2 regions of the Ruegeria sp. CDSA221 genome follow, and region 2 is predicted to be linked to the other one. Evidence: riboswitches for the same ligand, from Rfam matches in the RefSeq annotation. Region 2 holds a riboswitch; the other holds the start of a gene.
The links. A riboswitch is a leader RNA that binds a small molecule or an ion and turns the genes downstream of it on or off. The one in region 2 is predicted to bind cobalamin.

Region 1: linked by a shared signal. The riboswitch ahead of AC2FJ5_RS12415 (hypothetical protein) and the one ahead of AC2FJ5_RS02630 (CbtB domain-containing protein) in region 2 are both predicted to bind cobalamin.

Annotation. Positions count from the first base shown of each region.
Region 1 covers NZ_JBXWPK010000007.1:45,809-52,680, reverse strand. Annotated here, with positions in the region: gene AC2FJ5_RS12425 (DNA polymerase III subunit gamma/tau) at 1-1,246, opposite strand, end outside; gene AC2FJ5_RS12420 (protein-tyrosine phosphatase family protein) at 1,403-1,903, shown strand; gene AC2FJ5_RS12415 (hypothetical protein) at 1,905-2,309, opposite strand; cobalamin riboswitch at 2,393-2,612, opposite strand; gene AC2FJ5_RS12410 (alpha/beta hydrolase family protein) at 2,752-3,609, shown strand; gene rsgA (ribosome small subunit-dependent GTPase A) at 3,634-4,662, opposite strand; RNA gene ffs (signal recognition particle sRNA small type) at 4,821-4,919, opposite strand; gene AC2FJ5_RS12395 (5'-nucleotidase C-terminal domain-containing protein) at 4,959-6,800, opposite strand.
Region 2 covers NZ_JBXWPK010000002.1:54,245-61,116, reverse strand. Annotated here, with positions in the region: gene cbiE (precorrin-6y C5,15-methyltransferase (decarboxylating) subunit CbiE) at 1-827, shown strand, start outside; gene AC2FJ5_RS02655 (cobalamin biosynthesis protein) at 824-1,192, shown strand; gene cobM (precorrin-4 C(11)-methyltransferase) at 1,189-1,983, shown strand; gene AC2FJ5_RS02645 (cobyrinic acid a,c-diamide synthase CobB) at 1,970-3,292, shown strand; gene cobA (uroporphyrinogen-III C-methyltransferase) at 3,289-4,017, shown strand; gene cobF (precorrin-6A synthase (deacetylating)) at 4,010-4,753, shown strand; cobalamin riboswitch at 4,797-5,005, shown strand; gene AC2FJ5_RS02630 (CbtB domain-containing protein) at 5,043-5,213, shown strand; gene AC2FJ5_RS02625 (CbtA family protein) at 5,218-5,916, shown strand; gene AC2FJ5_RS02620 (hypothetical protein) at 5,983-6,477, shown strand; gene AC2FJ5_RS02615 (DUF1636 family protein) at 6,474-6,872, opposite strand, start outside.

The DNA.
Region 1 (6,872 bases), on a different contig from region 2:
AAGAAGATGATGCCGCTGGTACCGGAGCCTGAGAGGGCACGGCCATACCACCGCCCGGACCACCATTCGGAGGCGGTGGCGGGTTGTCCTGCAGGCGCTTGATCAGCTCTTCGGGGCTGGGCAAGTCGGCAACATGGGTCAGGCGGATAACGGCCATTTCAGCAGCCATCATGGCATTTGGCGCGGCCGATACCTCTTCCAGCGCTTTCAGCAACATCTGCCACATCCGGGTCAAAACGCGCATTGGCAGGGCCTCGGCCATTTGCTGACCACGAGCACGTTCATCAGGGGAAACCGTCGGGTCCTCGGCTGCGTCTGGCGTGATCTTTACAACCGAAACCCAGTGCGTGATTTCGGCCAGGTCACGCAGCACGGATAGCGGATCGGCCCCTTCGGCATATTGCCCGCCCAATTCAGTCAGCGCGCTTGCTGCATCCCCTCGCAGGATCATTTCCATCAAGTCCAATACCCGGCCCCGGTCGGCCAGACCCAGCATCGCGCGCACTTGATCTGCGCTGGTTTCACCGGCCCCATGGCTGATTGCCTGATCCAGCAGCGATGTTGCGTCGCGCGCCGACCCCTCGGCCGCGCGGGTGATCAGCGCCAGGGCATCATCCGCGATCTGTGCCTTCTCAGCCGCTGCGATCTTATTGAGCAGGCCAATCATGTCCTCGGGTTCGATCCGGCGCAGGTCAAATCGTTGGCACCGCGACAGAACAGTCACCGGGACTTTGCGGATTTCGGTCGTGGCAAAGATGAACTTCACATGCGCAGGAGGTTCTTCCAACGTCTTGAGCAGCGCGTTGAACGCGCTGGTCGAAAGCATGTGAACCTCGTCGATAATGTAGATCTTATAGCGTGCACTGGCGGCGCGGTATCGGACCGAGTCGATGATTTCGCGGATATCATTCACGCCGGTTCGGCTGGCGGCGTCCATTTCCATCACGTCGACATGGCGACCTTCCATGATGGCGACGCAATGTTCGCACTGGCCGCAAGGCTCGGTCGTGGGCTTGCCTTGCCCATCAGGACCGATGCAGTTCATGCCCTTGGCGATGATCCGGGCCGTGGTTGTCTTACCGGTGCCGCGGATGCCAGTCATGATGAAGGCTTGTGCAATCCGGTCGGCCTCGAACGCGTTTTTCAGCGTGCGCACCATTGCGTTCTGACCGACGAGGTCAGCAAAAGTTTCCGGGCGGTATTTCCGCGCGAGAACCTGATAGGCGGGGCTGGGCGTGTCGGTCATGTCTGCTCTGTTGGATTCGTGTCAGGTTTGCAGCGTAGAGACCCCCGCCGTCCGCGTCCACCGCGCGCGAAAAGGAATTTCGTTTTGGCAAGTTGTATCAGAGCCGGTAAATCATGAGGGGCTTTAGCCCCATGTGGTGATGCAGGAAAAGGAGCTGTGTTGGAGAGTTTTGCAATTCACCCTCTTGGATTGGGCAAAGGGCAGATCGCTCTGTGCCCACTGCCGGGTGTCACGGGCGATTATGCTGGGGATTTCGCAGTAATCCGGGATTGGGCGCCGGACCTAATCATCTCGATGACTACTCTGGATGAGTTCCAGCATTCCGGCGCGCGTTCATTCGAGGCGGACCTGCAGTGCGAACGGATTGCCTGGGTCCACCTTCCGGTCTCCGATTTCGGCGCCCCCACGCCTGAGGTTGAGGCGCTTTGGCCGCAAGCCAGCGCAGCCGTCCGACATGTCCTTGCCAGTGGCGGCAAGGTGCTGGTGCATTGCCGCGGTGGGTGCGGACGCTCGGGGATGGTTGTGATGCGGCTAATGGTGGAATGCGGCGAAGCGCCTGACCAAGCGCTTCGGCGGTTGCGTGCGGTTCGGCCCTGCGCGGTGGAAACCGACGCGCAAAAGGACTGGGCCGGGTTGCCGGCCCGAACCCTTCCCTGAATCAGGCAGACACTTGATACGGAATACTGTCGCTGCGCGGCGGCAGGGTCGAAACGTCGAGCATCGCACAGGGTGGTTCTGACAGAAAACCAGCGGATTTCTGGGTGAACTCCGGCCCGAACATCATGTCGCCATAGGCGTCCAGCTTTTCTGTCGGCGTGTCCGTGCTGGTGCCGCAATAGACTCTGATCTGTTCTGATTGTGCCCGAAAACGGGCCGTGCAGCCTTCGGTGCAATGGGTCAGATCGCTGGTACCTTCGACCTCGAATGTTTTGGATGTCGCAGGCCTTGCCGTCGCCATCGCCTCGGCCATGGCGCGTGCCATTCGGGCAAGGGCGGGGCAGGGTTTCCCGGTCCTCTGACAGACGGTTGCGGTGAATTCGTGTGTTTTTGTCTTCCAGATCATAATGCGCCCTCCGCGCGCAGGACGAAGGGTGAGGATCAGGTTTGACAGCGCGCTGACGACCTGCCCGGACACCCCGCCCGAGTTTCGGTTTCGATACGATGGCAGGTCTCCTGACTTGCGGGTCGTCGCTTTGCCGACCTTCCCAGCCCTGGGGCCAGTGGTATTTCGGCATTGCTCACCGCTTACAGTTGCGGGGGCAGTCGCGGAGTTGGCCCTTTCCGGCATCGCCGGGGCAGACCGCACCGTGTTCCCTTTTCATCCCGCCCCAATTCCGGGGCAAGAACCATCACCACATCGCTAGCGGCTATGCAAACCCCGAGTCAAGCCACCTGTTGGGGTGAAAACCGGACGTTTGGTCATCTTGATGAAATCTTGACTCTGGTGGCCGAAATCGGGCCGATTGTTGAGTGAACCGAGTAGTTCAGAATTTGTTGGAAGCGCCATGCTTGATACCACGCCCTGCGTCCAGACTAAGGACTTTGACTTTGCCTCAGGCTCTGCCAGCCTGTCGGCACGGCTGTATCTGCCTGCAACCGAGCCGAAGACCGCCGTGGTGATTCACAGCGCAACTGCAGTGCCGCGCGAATATTACCAGCATTTTGCCCGTTGGCTGGCCGCCGAACAGGGTATTGCCTGTCTGACCTATGACTACAGCGATTTCGGGCATTCGCTGCGCGACAAACTCAAAACCTCCGAGGTGACCATGGCGGATTGGGCCTTGGTCGACATGCCCGCCGCACGGGCTGAGATGCGCAGGCGGTTCCCGGACGCTTTGCAGTGGAGCATCGGTCATTCCCTTGGCGGCTTGCTGGGGCCGGTGCAGCCAGACATTGATCAGATCGACCGGATGATCTGTGTATGTTCGGGGCTGGTTACTCTGTCCGACCATCCCTGGCCCTATCGCGGGCTGGCGTGGTTGTTCTGGCACGGCCACGGGCGTCTGGCAGTGAATGCACTGGGGTATCTGCCGGGCAAAGCTGTGGGGATCGGTGCCGATTTGCCGGGCCCGGTCTATTGGCAATGGCGCAGCTGGTGCACGGCGCCGCAGAATTATGTGCCGCAGATCGGTGACGCTCTGCCCGAAGCGAGATGGGCGCAATCGAATACGCCGGTGGACCTGTTCGCCTTCGAGGACGACCAGATGGTGCCGCCAGACGCAGTCTGGCGGCTTGCCGATCTGTATGGGCCGAAGGCGCGGCGACATCTGTTGTCTCCGAATGAATTCGGAGCGCCTGAGATCGGTCATATTGGCGCTTTTGCCCGCAGAAACCGGGCGGTTTGGCCCCGGTTGATTGCCTGAAAACGAGGCGCCTTTTTGTCACGCTTAGTGTCTGCTGCGGGACTTTTTGTCGTGCATGACGGATCGCACCATTTTGCCAAAGGCTTTGTCACGTGCCCGTGACTGCGCGAGGGTCTCGGAATTCCTCTGATCTTCGCGCCGAAGCTTGTGCCAGCGCGCCAGCCGGTCGGGCTCAATCACGCCATTGGCAATCGCCTCCTGCACAGCGCAACCGGGTTCGGCCTGGTGCTGGCAATCTGAGAACCGGCACGTTGCAGCCAATTCCAGAAGGTCTGAGAAAACCTCATCCACGCCGTCTTGGGCATCCATCAAACGCAGGGCGCGCATTCCTGGCGTATCAATCAGCCACCCCCCGTTTTGCATCGGGTGAAGCGCACGGTGGGTCGTGGTGTGGCGACCCCGTGCGTCATCCTCGCGGATCCCCGCCGTTGTCCCGGCTTGACCAGTCATGGCGTTCGCCAATGTGGTTTTGCCAACACCGGATGAGCCGATCAAAGCCGCGGTTTGCCCGGCAGGGCACCAGGACAGGATCGGATCAATCTCTGACGGCTCCAGCGCGTTGACTGTCATTACGGTCAAAAACCGGGCCAGCGCACTGGCCTGACTGGCATAGCTCTCTGGGTCAGGGCAGCTGTCGGCCTTGGTCAGGACAACAACCGGATAGCATCCGGCCTGATGCGCCAGCGCCAGATAACGCTCAAGCCGTGCCAGATTGAAATCGGCATTGCAGGAACTGACGATATACAGCACGTCCACATTCGCCGCGATCAGCTGAACCTGCGCACCGGTGCCTGCGGCCCGGCGTTGCAAGAGGCTTTTGCGCTCCAAAAGATGCCGAATGCGGTTTTGATCATCCGCAAGGACCCAATCGCCAACCGCAAATTCGCCGGTTGATCGGTCAGGGGTCAGATCAGATGTGCCGCCAAGCGCATTCAGTCCGATCAGGCGATCACGATGGACGGCGTTGATGCGATGCGGTGTGCAGGTAGGGTTCACAGCATGTTGGGCTGCAAAATGAGAGGACCATCCCAGGTCCGAAAGTGTTTTGGACATTGTTCTGCCTGTGTTCAGATACAGGAAACCATCAGGGTGGCAGGCGCGCACCCATCGGTAACGTGTTCAGGCAAAAGCGGGGGTTAGTCCCGGAAACGCTCTGCCCGAAGGGTCATTGCTACAATCATAAAGTCCCTCCTGCGGCAGTCGTTGCGCGTAAGTGAGAGGTTGGACATCGACCCAAGCGGGGCTCGTTGTGGCTGCTTCCTTCCGGATCTGACCAGGTTGGCGAGGCGCTCGCCCGCGCCAACCTCTCGAGGGTGGATATAGGCAGTTGGCCGGAAAAACACAACCCGTCAGAAGGTCAGAAGAATCCGTAAAAAGCCATTTTCGTCGGTTCCAAGGACTTGTGGATCAAATTCCTGAATGTCCTGCAGATGTCGGTGGGCATTTGGACCGGTGCGTAAGATCGCCTGCGTACCCGTGTTACTGGTGATTCTGAAGGGTTCCTGGGCCTCTTCCAGCGGATCGCTGACCAAGGTGCCTGACAGATAATCCAGCAGGGCTTGCTGGACCGGCAGGATGGGCATGTCGATACGTTGCGCATTACCCGCAAATGGGAAATGCCCGCCCCCGCTGGCGCGATAATTGTTAAGCGCGACGGCAAATTGCTGATCCGGTGCAATGGGGGTGGCACCGACCAGAACCTCTGAAACACGCCGGTTTTCGGCATTGATCAAGGTGCCCATATCGTCGAAACGCGGAGGTTGTGTCAGATCAATTCTGCAGGACAGCCCGTATAGCACATCAAAGTTGTGACCCACCCGATTTTCGCAAATAAGTTCGGATGCAGATCCGGTCGAAATCTGGTTGAAAACAGCTGCGGACATCTCAAGCCAGTCCACGATTTGGTCACCGGATACAATGACACCCTGCAATTCGTTTGGAAAAACATGCAGGTCAACCACGTTACGCAGGAATATCTCGCCAGGCTTAACATCCGTATAGAATCGCGGCCCGGCCCGACCGCCGAATTTCGAAGGTGAAACCGCCGATAAAATCGGAATATCTGCCAGGTCGGTATCGGACATACACAGACGTAACGCGGCAGCCTGGGCGGCGGCGACCAGCCTCAGCCCACGGTCCTCGGTGCAAAAGCTGAAATAGCTGTGCAGATGGTGCGGGGTGCGGCCGACCGGCTGGCCCGCTCGCCTGCGGGTTTCGGCATGACCAGAGGAAAACAGATGCAACAATTCCGGATCTTCGGGCGCCAGTGATACCATTTCGTCGGGACGCCCCGCAGATATCGGTCGTAGCGCCGCCCGGGCTTCGCCAACGGTCCAGCCGCCGCGCTCTGCCGAGTGAAGTTTCAGGTCGACCACCCCCAGATGTGATCCGGCCGTTCCGGGTAAGACAACTGGTTTGCCATGCACCAGAGTGTTTTCAGAGCCGGCCTTGGCGGGATAGGTCAAATGGGAATGACCAGCAATTATTGCGTCGATACCTTCGATTTCGGCCAGCGGAATAATCGCGTTTTCCATATTCCGTTGTGACGTGTCCGGTCCGAAACCGGTATGGGCCAACGCGATGATCAGGTCGCAATTTTCGTCTTGGAGCTTTCTGACTTTGTTTGCCGCACAAGTCAGGATGTCCTGAGTGGTAAGGGTGTCGTGCAGCTTGTGCGCCTCCCATTGCGCTGTCTGAGGGGGGAGGACCGAAAAAACACCAATTTTCAAGGCCATAGGTGTCGGCGAGCCAGGGATCTCTTTGTGCAAAATGACATGATCTTGCCAGATCTGTGGCCCATTCGTGCGCAAGGCATTGCTGCTGAGCACAGGGCAGGGGGCGTCAGAGATAACGTGCTGTAAGAATTGAAGCCCGAATCCGAAGTCGTGGTTTCCCAGGCCAATCGCATCATATCCCAGGCTGCCGAAGGCCTGCATCAGGATGTGCGGCGCATTGGCGGGATCGGCAGCCCAATCCCCCAACGGTGTACCCTGCAGAGCGTCTCCGTTGTCGAAGAGCAAGACGATGTCTCCGTCTGCCTCGGCCTCGTTCCGCGCCTGCCGGATCAGGCTGGCCGTTCGGGTCAATCCGATCGTAGGTTCGTCTTGATCCGCGTAATAATCAAAACTGCACAGGTTCATGTGCAGATCGGTGGTCGCCAAAATCCGGATACCTACAGACTGATCAGACAAATGCGAAATTGTTTTCAATACTCTACTTTTGTCAGTTTTATGAATAACAACTTCAACAAAAAGCATAGTAAG
Region 2 (6,872 bases):
TTGGTCTGCACGCGGCCCCGCTGACCCGGCTGCGCCCGCATCTGGCCCCCGGCCTGCGCGCGATTCTGCTGTTGCGCGATGGTAAGGCCGTGACGGAACTTGCCACCTATCTGACTGACACCGGCTTTGCCGACACACACCTACATGTGATGGAGGCCCTGGGTGGCCCGCGCGAACGGGCGCGCAGTGTCTCGCTGACTGAGGCGCTGTTGGGTGGGTTCGATCACCCGGTCTGCGTCGGGCTCGAGGTTGCTGGCGGCGGGCAGGCCTTTCCGCGCGCCTCTGGCAAACCGGATGAGATTTTTGAGACCGACGGCCAGATCACCAAACGCCCTATCCGTGCGCTGACCCTATCGGCGCTGGCCCCGCAGCGGGACGAGCATCTGTGGGACATTGGCGGCGGCACCGGGTCAATCAGCATCGAATGGCTGATGTGTGATCCAACGCTCAGCGCCACGACGGTCGAACCCCGCGAAGACCGCGCCGAGCGTATTCGCCGCAATGCCGACGCTTTGGGTCAGGACCGGCTGCAGGTGGTGCATGGCACCGCCCCGGATGCGCTGGACGGCCTGCCCCTGCCCGATGTGGTTTTCATTGGCGGCGGGCTGAGCAGTGAGCTGCTGCAATGGCTGCAAGCGGCTCTGCCATCTGGAACGCGGCTTGTGGCCAATGCTGTGACACTGGAGAGCGAAGCTCTGCTGGCGCAATGGCAGAATATGCTGGGCGGTGAGCTGCTACGGATCGAACTGGCACAGGCTTCAGCCCTGGGGCCGCGGCGCGGTTGGAAATCGGCCTATCCGGTGGTGCAATGGAGCGTCACGCTATGATCGTCGCAGGCATCGGATTTTCCTCGACCGCCACGGTGAACAGCCTGCGCGCCGCCTATGATCGGGCCAGTATCGGCCAATCTGTGGACGCGCTGGCCACGGTTGCCGACAAGGAAGGCCACGCCGCGCTGACAGATTTCGCCTCGGCCATTGCCCTGCCATTGCATTTCATTGCCCCCGCCGATCTGGCCGGGCAGCGCACCCTCACCTGCTCGACCCGCAGCCGCGCCACATATGGCACCGGCAGCGTGGCCGAAGCATCCGCCCTTGCCGCCGCCGGAACTGGTGCGCGGCTGATCTCACCCAGACAGATTTCAGACGACCGGCTGGCCACCTGCGCCATCGCCATCGGAGGACAGACATGACCGTTCATTTCATTGGCGCTGGACCGGGCGCCGCCGACCTGCTGACCCTGCGGGGGCGCGATATCATCGCCGCTTGCCCGGTCTGCCTGTATGCGGGTTCGCTGGTGCTAGAGGAAATTCTGGACCATTGCCCCGACGACGCCAAGATCGTGAACACGGCGGCGATGGATCTGGACCAGATCATGGCCGAAATCGCAACCGCACATCAGGCCGGTCTAGATGTTGCGCGACTGCATTCCGGCGACCTGTCGGTCTGGTCCGCGATGGGCGAGCAGATCCGCCGCCTGAAAGAGCTGGGCATCCCGGTCAGCGTGACCCCCGGCGTGCCGTCTTTTGCCGCTGCGGCCGCATCACTGGGCACGGAACTGACCCTGCCCGGACTTGCGCAATCAGTGGTCCTGACCCGGACACCGGGACGCGCATCGTCGATGCCCGAGGGCGAGACGTTGGCGAATTTTGCCCGTACCGGGGCGACGCTGGCCATCCACCTGTCGATCGGCAATCTGGACACTGTGATCGCCGATCTGACCCCGGCCTATGGCGCCGAATGCCCGGTGGCCGTGGTCTATCGTGCCAGCTGGCCCGACGAGCGGATCATCCGTGCGACGCTGGCGACGCTGAAAGACGCGCTGGACGAGAGCATCTCACGCACAGCGCTGATCATGGTGGGTCCAGCACTCGCTGGTGAAGGGTTTGACGAAAGCTGCCTGTATTCAAAGGATTACGACCGCCGGTATCGCCCGCAAAGCGCGGACAGCCCTTGGTCAAGCTGGAGCCATGGTGATGACTAACCCTCCGGGCATTCTGATTTCGGCACCGTCTTCGGGGACTGGCAAGACCACCGTGATGCTGGGCCTGCTGCGTGCGCTGGCCGAGGATGGCCTGACCGTTCAACCTTTCAAAAGCGGCCCTGACTATATCGACCCGGCCTTTCACCGGGCGGCGGCTGGGCGCGCCTCGTTCAATCTGGACAGCTGGGCGATGGGCGATCCTCTGCTGAACGCAATATCGGCACAGGCTGACGGCGCGGATATCGTCGTAGCCGAAGGATCGATGGGTCTGTTCGACGGTGTCGCCAAACCCGGTGAGATTGGCCATGGATCTAGCGCGGAAACCGCGCAGCGTATGGGCTGGCCTGTGGTGTTGGTTCTGGATGTCGGCGGTCAAGCGCAATCAGCTGCAGCCACGGCGCTGGGGTTTCGGATGTACAACCCCGACCTGCCCTTTGCCGGGGTAATTTTGAACCGCTGCGCCAGCCCGCGCCACGAGCGTCTGACCCGGTTGGGTATGGAACGTGCAGGCCTGCCGGTTCTGGGCGTTCTGCCACGACGCGGAGACCTGACACTTCCCGAGCGGCACTTAGGTTTGATCCAGGCAGTGGAACATCCCGATCTGGAAAGCGCTATTGTCGGCTATGCTGCGTTCCTGCGTGAACATGTCGATCTGGAGGCGATCAAGCGGGCGGCTTCCTCAAGCCCAAATAGGCCATCGTCAGCCGTGCTGCCCCGCCCTCCGGCGCAGCGGATCGCACTGGCCCGGGATGCTGCGTTTTCGTTCACCTATCCGCATTTGCTGGAAGGCTGGCGCGCGGCGGGTGCAGAAATCCTACCGTTTTCACCACTGGCGAATGAAGCCCCTGCCCCGGATGTCGATCTGGTCTGGCTGCCGGGTGGGTATCCCGAGTTGCACGCAGGCACATTGGCCGCCGCCAACACCTTCCAGACTGGGCTGTGCAAACATGCCGAGACAAGACCTGTGCATGGCGAATGCGGGGGCTACATGGCGCTGGGTCAGGCGTTGATCGACAAAGACGGAGTCCGGCACGAAATGGCGGGCCTTCTGGGCCTTGTGACCTCCTATGAAAAGCGCAAGTTCAACCTGGGTTATCGCAAGGCGGAATTACTGGCCTCGATGGCCGGATTTACCGAAGGCACAGCGCTACGCGGGCATGAGTTCCACTATTCCTCGATCATCGAACAGCCTGACGCCCCGCTGGCGCGCGTGTTCGACGCCGAAGGCGCGGAAGGCCCGCAAACCGGATCGGTGCGAGACAATGTCACCGGGACATTCTTTCATCTGATCGCCGAGGCCTCGGCATGAGTGGTTTTGTGTCCTTCATCGGTTCAGGCCCCGGCGACCCGGAATTGCTGACGCTGAAGGCGGTAGACAGGTTGCAGAAAGCTGATGCGGTGCTGTTTGACGACCTCAGCAGCGGCCCGATCCTGAGCCACGCCCGCGAGGATGCTGATCTGGTTGGTGTCGGCAAACGCGCCGGGCGCCCCTCGCCCAAGCAGGATCACGTCAGCCGCTTGTTGGTCGAATATGCACAAACCGGTCAGCATGTCGTGCGGCTGAAATCCGGTGATGGCGGCATGTTCGGCCGGCTTGAAGAAGAACTGGTGGCCCTGCAAGAGGCCGGGATCGACTATGAAATCATCCCCGGCATCCCCTCGGCGGTAGCGGCGGCGGCAGCGGCAGGCATTCCGCTGACCCGGCGACTGACCGCGCGGCGCGTGCAATTCGTCACCGGCCACGATGTCAGTGGCAAACTGCCCGAAGATCTGAACCTGGCAGCACTGGCTGATACACAGGCTACGACCGTCGTATTTATGGGCAAGCGCACCTTTCCCCTTTTGGTTGGCGCCCTGCATTCGCACGGCCTACCGCTGGACACGCCTGCATTGATGGCCGAATCCGTTTCGACCCCCGAACAAAAGCTGCAACGCTCGACCATCGGTGCCTTGTCGCAGCAGTTGGAAACGGAGATCGGCACCGCCCCGGCCCTGATTCTGTATGGACCTCTGGCAGAGTTCGAAAATGATTGACCTGACGCTGATCGGTATTGGCACCGGCAACCCGGATCATGTGACATTTCAAGGGGCGCAGGCGATCCGTTCGGCGGACCTGATCCTGATCCCCCGCAAGGGCGAAAACAAGGCCGATCTGGCAGGGCTGCGCGAGCAGATCATCGCTCAGGTCGCGGATACTCCTCCGCAAATCGCGTATTTCGACATTCCCAAACGCCGTGCCGATGATGGCTATTTACGCGGAGTGGACGAATGGCACGACGCGATTGCATTGCGCTGGCAGGAGGCCATCGCAGCCCACCCGAAGGCCCGCCATGTGGCGCTGCTGATCTGGGGGGATCCGTCGCTGTATGACAGTTCGCTGCGAATCGCGGCACGTTTGACCCCTCAGCCAGAAACACGCGTGATTCCCGGCATCACAGCGCTTCAAGCGCTGACGGCGGCCCATGCGATTCCGATCAACGAACTGGGCGCGCCCTATATCGTCACAACTGGTCGTCGCATCCGGGACGAAGGATGGCCGGAAACCGCAGAAAACGTGGCGGTGATGCTGGATGGTGAATGTTCATTCCAAAACCTGGACATGGAAGACTTGGACATTTGGTGGGGCGCATATGTCGGCATGAAAGAGGAAATCCTGATCAAAGGCCCTTTGGCCGAGGTTGCCCAGCAGATTCTGGACCGCCGCGCCCATGCCCGTGCCGACCATGGTTGGATCATGGATATTTATTTGCTGAAAAAGCGCATAATCTGACACAATACGTCGCAAATGATGATTGCACCGCCACAGCTATAGCGGCTAAATGGGGGTGTCTGGTCCTGCCGGAGAAATCCGGATGCTAAGAGGGAATTTGGTGCGACTGCCTCGGTGGTCAACTCCAAAGCCGCCCCCGCGACTGTAAGCGGAGAGCCCCTGTTCAACCAGCCACTCCCGGTTATCCGGGGGGAAGGCGAACAGAGGCATCGACCCGCAAGCCAGGAGACCTGCCAGGCGAAAAAACGAAACACCGGCCGTCGGGTGCGGCGGCAGAGGAGAATACAAAATGGCAACACAAACGAAAACAGCATCCGCCGCGCTTACAGGCTTTGTTCCGGTCATGTTTGCAGTGGTTCTGGGTCTGGGCCTCATCACGCTGACCGGTCACGTTCAGGCAGCGGCCCTGCATGATGCAGCGCATGACGTGCGTCACGCGACCGGCTTCCCCTGCCACTAAGACCGTGTTCAGTCGTATATTGACCAGCGCGTTGTTCGCTGGTGCTGCAGCGGGGCTGATTGCCGCCTTGCTGCAGTTGGTATTTGTGCAACCAGTATTGTTGCATGCCGAGCTTTATGAATCCGGAGAGCTGGTGCATTTCGGGGGCGAGACCGTATCGGCTCATCCCGAGCTGCCGCGCATGTTCTCTGAACTGACGCGTGATGCTCTGAGTGTCATCTTTACTATGCTGACCTATACCGGCTATGCGCTGGTGATGGTTGCGCTGATGTCGGTAGCCGAAGGTCAAGGGCATCAGATTGATGGCCGGACCGGCGTTCTTTGGGGGTTGGCCGGATTTATCGCTTTCCACCTTGCACCAGGTTTCACCCTTGCGCCCGAAGTGCCGGGTGTCGCAGCAGCCGATGTCTATGCACGTCAGGTCTGGTGGTTCGCAACAGTTGCAGCAGCCCTTGTCGCCATGTGGTTGATCGCCTTTGGAGGTAACCTGATCAGCTATGTGATCGCCGCGGTACTTCTGTTGGTGCCACATCTTATTGGTGCACCCGAGCCCGATGTTTTCACCGGCCCTGTGCCGACTGAAATTGGCGCGTTGTTCGCGGCACGAGCTTTTGGAATCGGTCTGGTTGCATGGGTTCTGGTTGGCGCGTTCGCTGGCTATTTCTGGCAGAAAGAAGCGCAACCTTCCGAAGCAACGGCCTGATCGCACTTCGATTGAACGCGCTGGGGGTAAACTTGGCGCGTTTCCCTATGTTTTCAAGGAAATACAATGACCCGTTCACTTGCTCTATTCGTGATCGGTCTGGTCTTTGGCGGCGGTACAGGATTTGTAATTGCTGCTGCAAACGGCGTCACATTTGATGGCCACGACCATTCTGATCCGTCTCTTCACGGAGCCTCACCCACTGAGACCATGGCCCACGATCATTCCACGGCCTTGAACCTACCGGCAGGCACAGATGCACCTACACTGGACATCGCTCTGACACAGGATCCTATGTCTGGCTGGAACCTGCATGTTATGCCAAAAAACTTTACCTTCGCACCGCAGAACGCATCGACCGCAGACATGGCAGGCGAAGGGCACGCGCATGTTTACATCAACGGAGAAAAGCTCGCCCGGCTTTACGGCAGTTGGATGCACATTGATCAGTTGCCCAAAGGTGAGGTCGAGGTTTCGGTTTCGCTGAATTCCAACAGCCATAGCCCGCTTTCGGTCGATAACGTGCCGGTTCGTGCTGCGGTTACGGTTCAGGTTGACTAAAGCGCCGGAATACGCGCACGCAAACACATCCGAAGCCGCCCGCAGGGTCGGGCGTCTTCGATCCAGCCCTGCGGGCTGTTCAGGTAAGTACGGCAAGTTTCAGCGATATCCGCAGCATCCGCCACCACATCGACACCCGAAAACACATAAGATGCGCGCCCCAGCGCCTGTATAGCCAGCGCCGTGGGTTCCGCGCAGCTGCTGAAACAGGCGTGTTCGCTCAATTCGACCTGATCCGTCAATCCAGCCCTTTTCAGTGCGTCCTTCACAGCCTGCACCTCGGCCGCCCGATCGCGTGCGGTGCCACAGGTTTTGCAGATCATCAGGCGCATCCGATCCAGACCTTTCCCTTCGTCCTGCGCCCGTTTCTGCGGCTTTAAGCGGCGCGGCGCAAT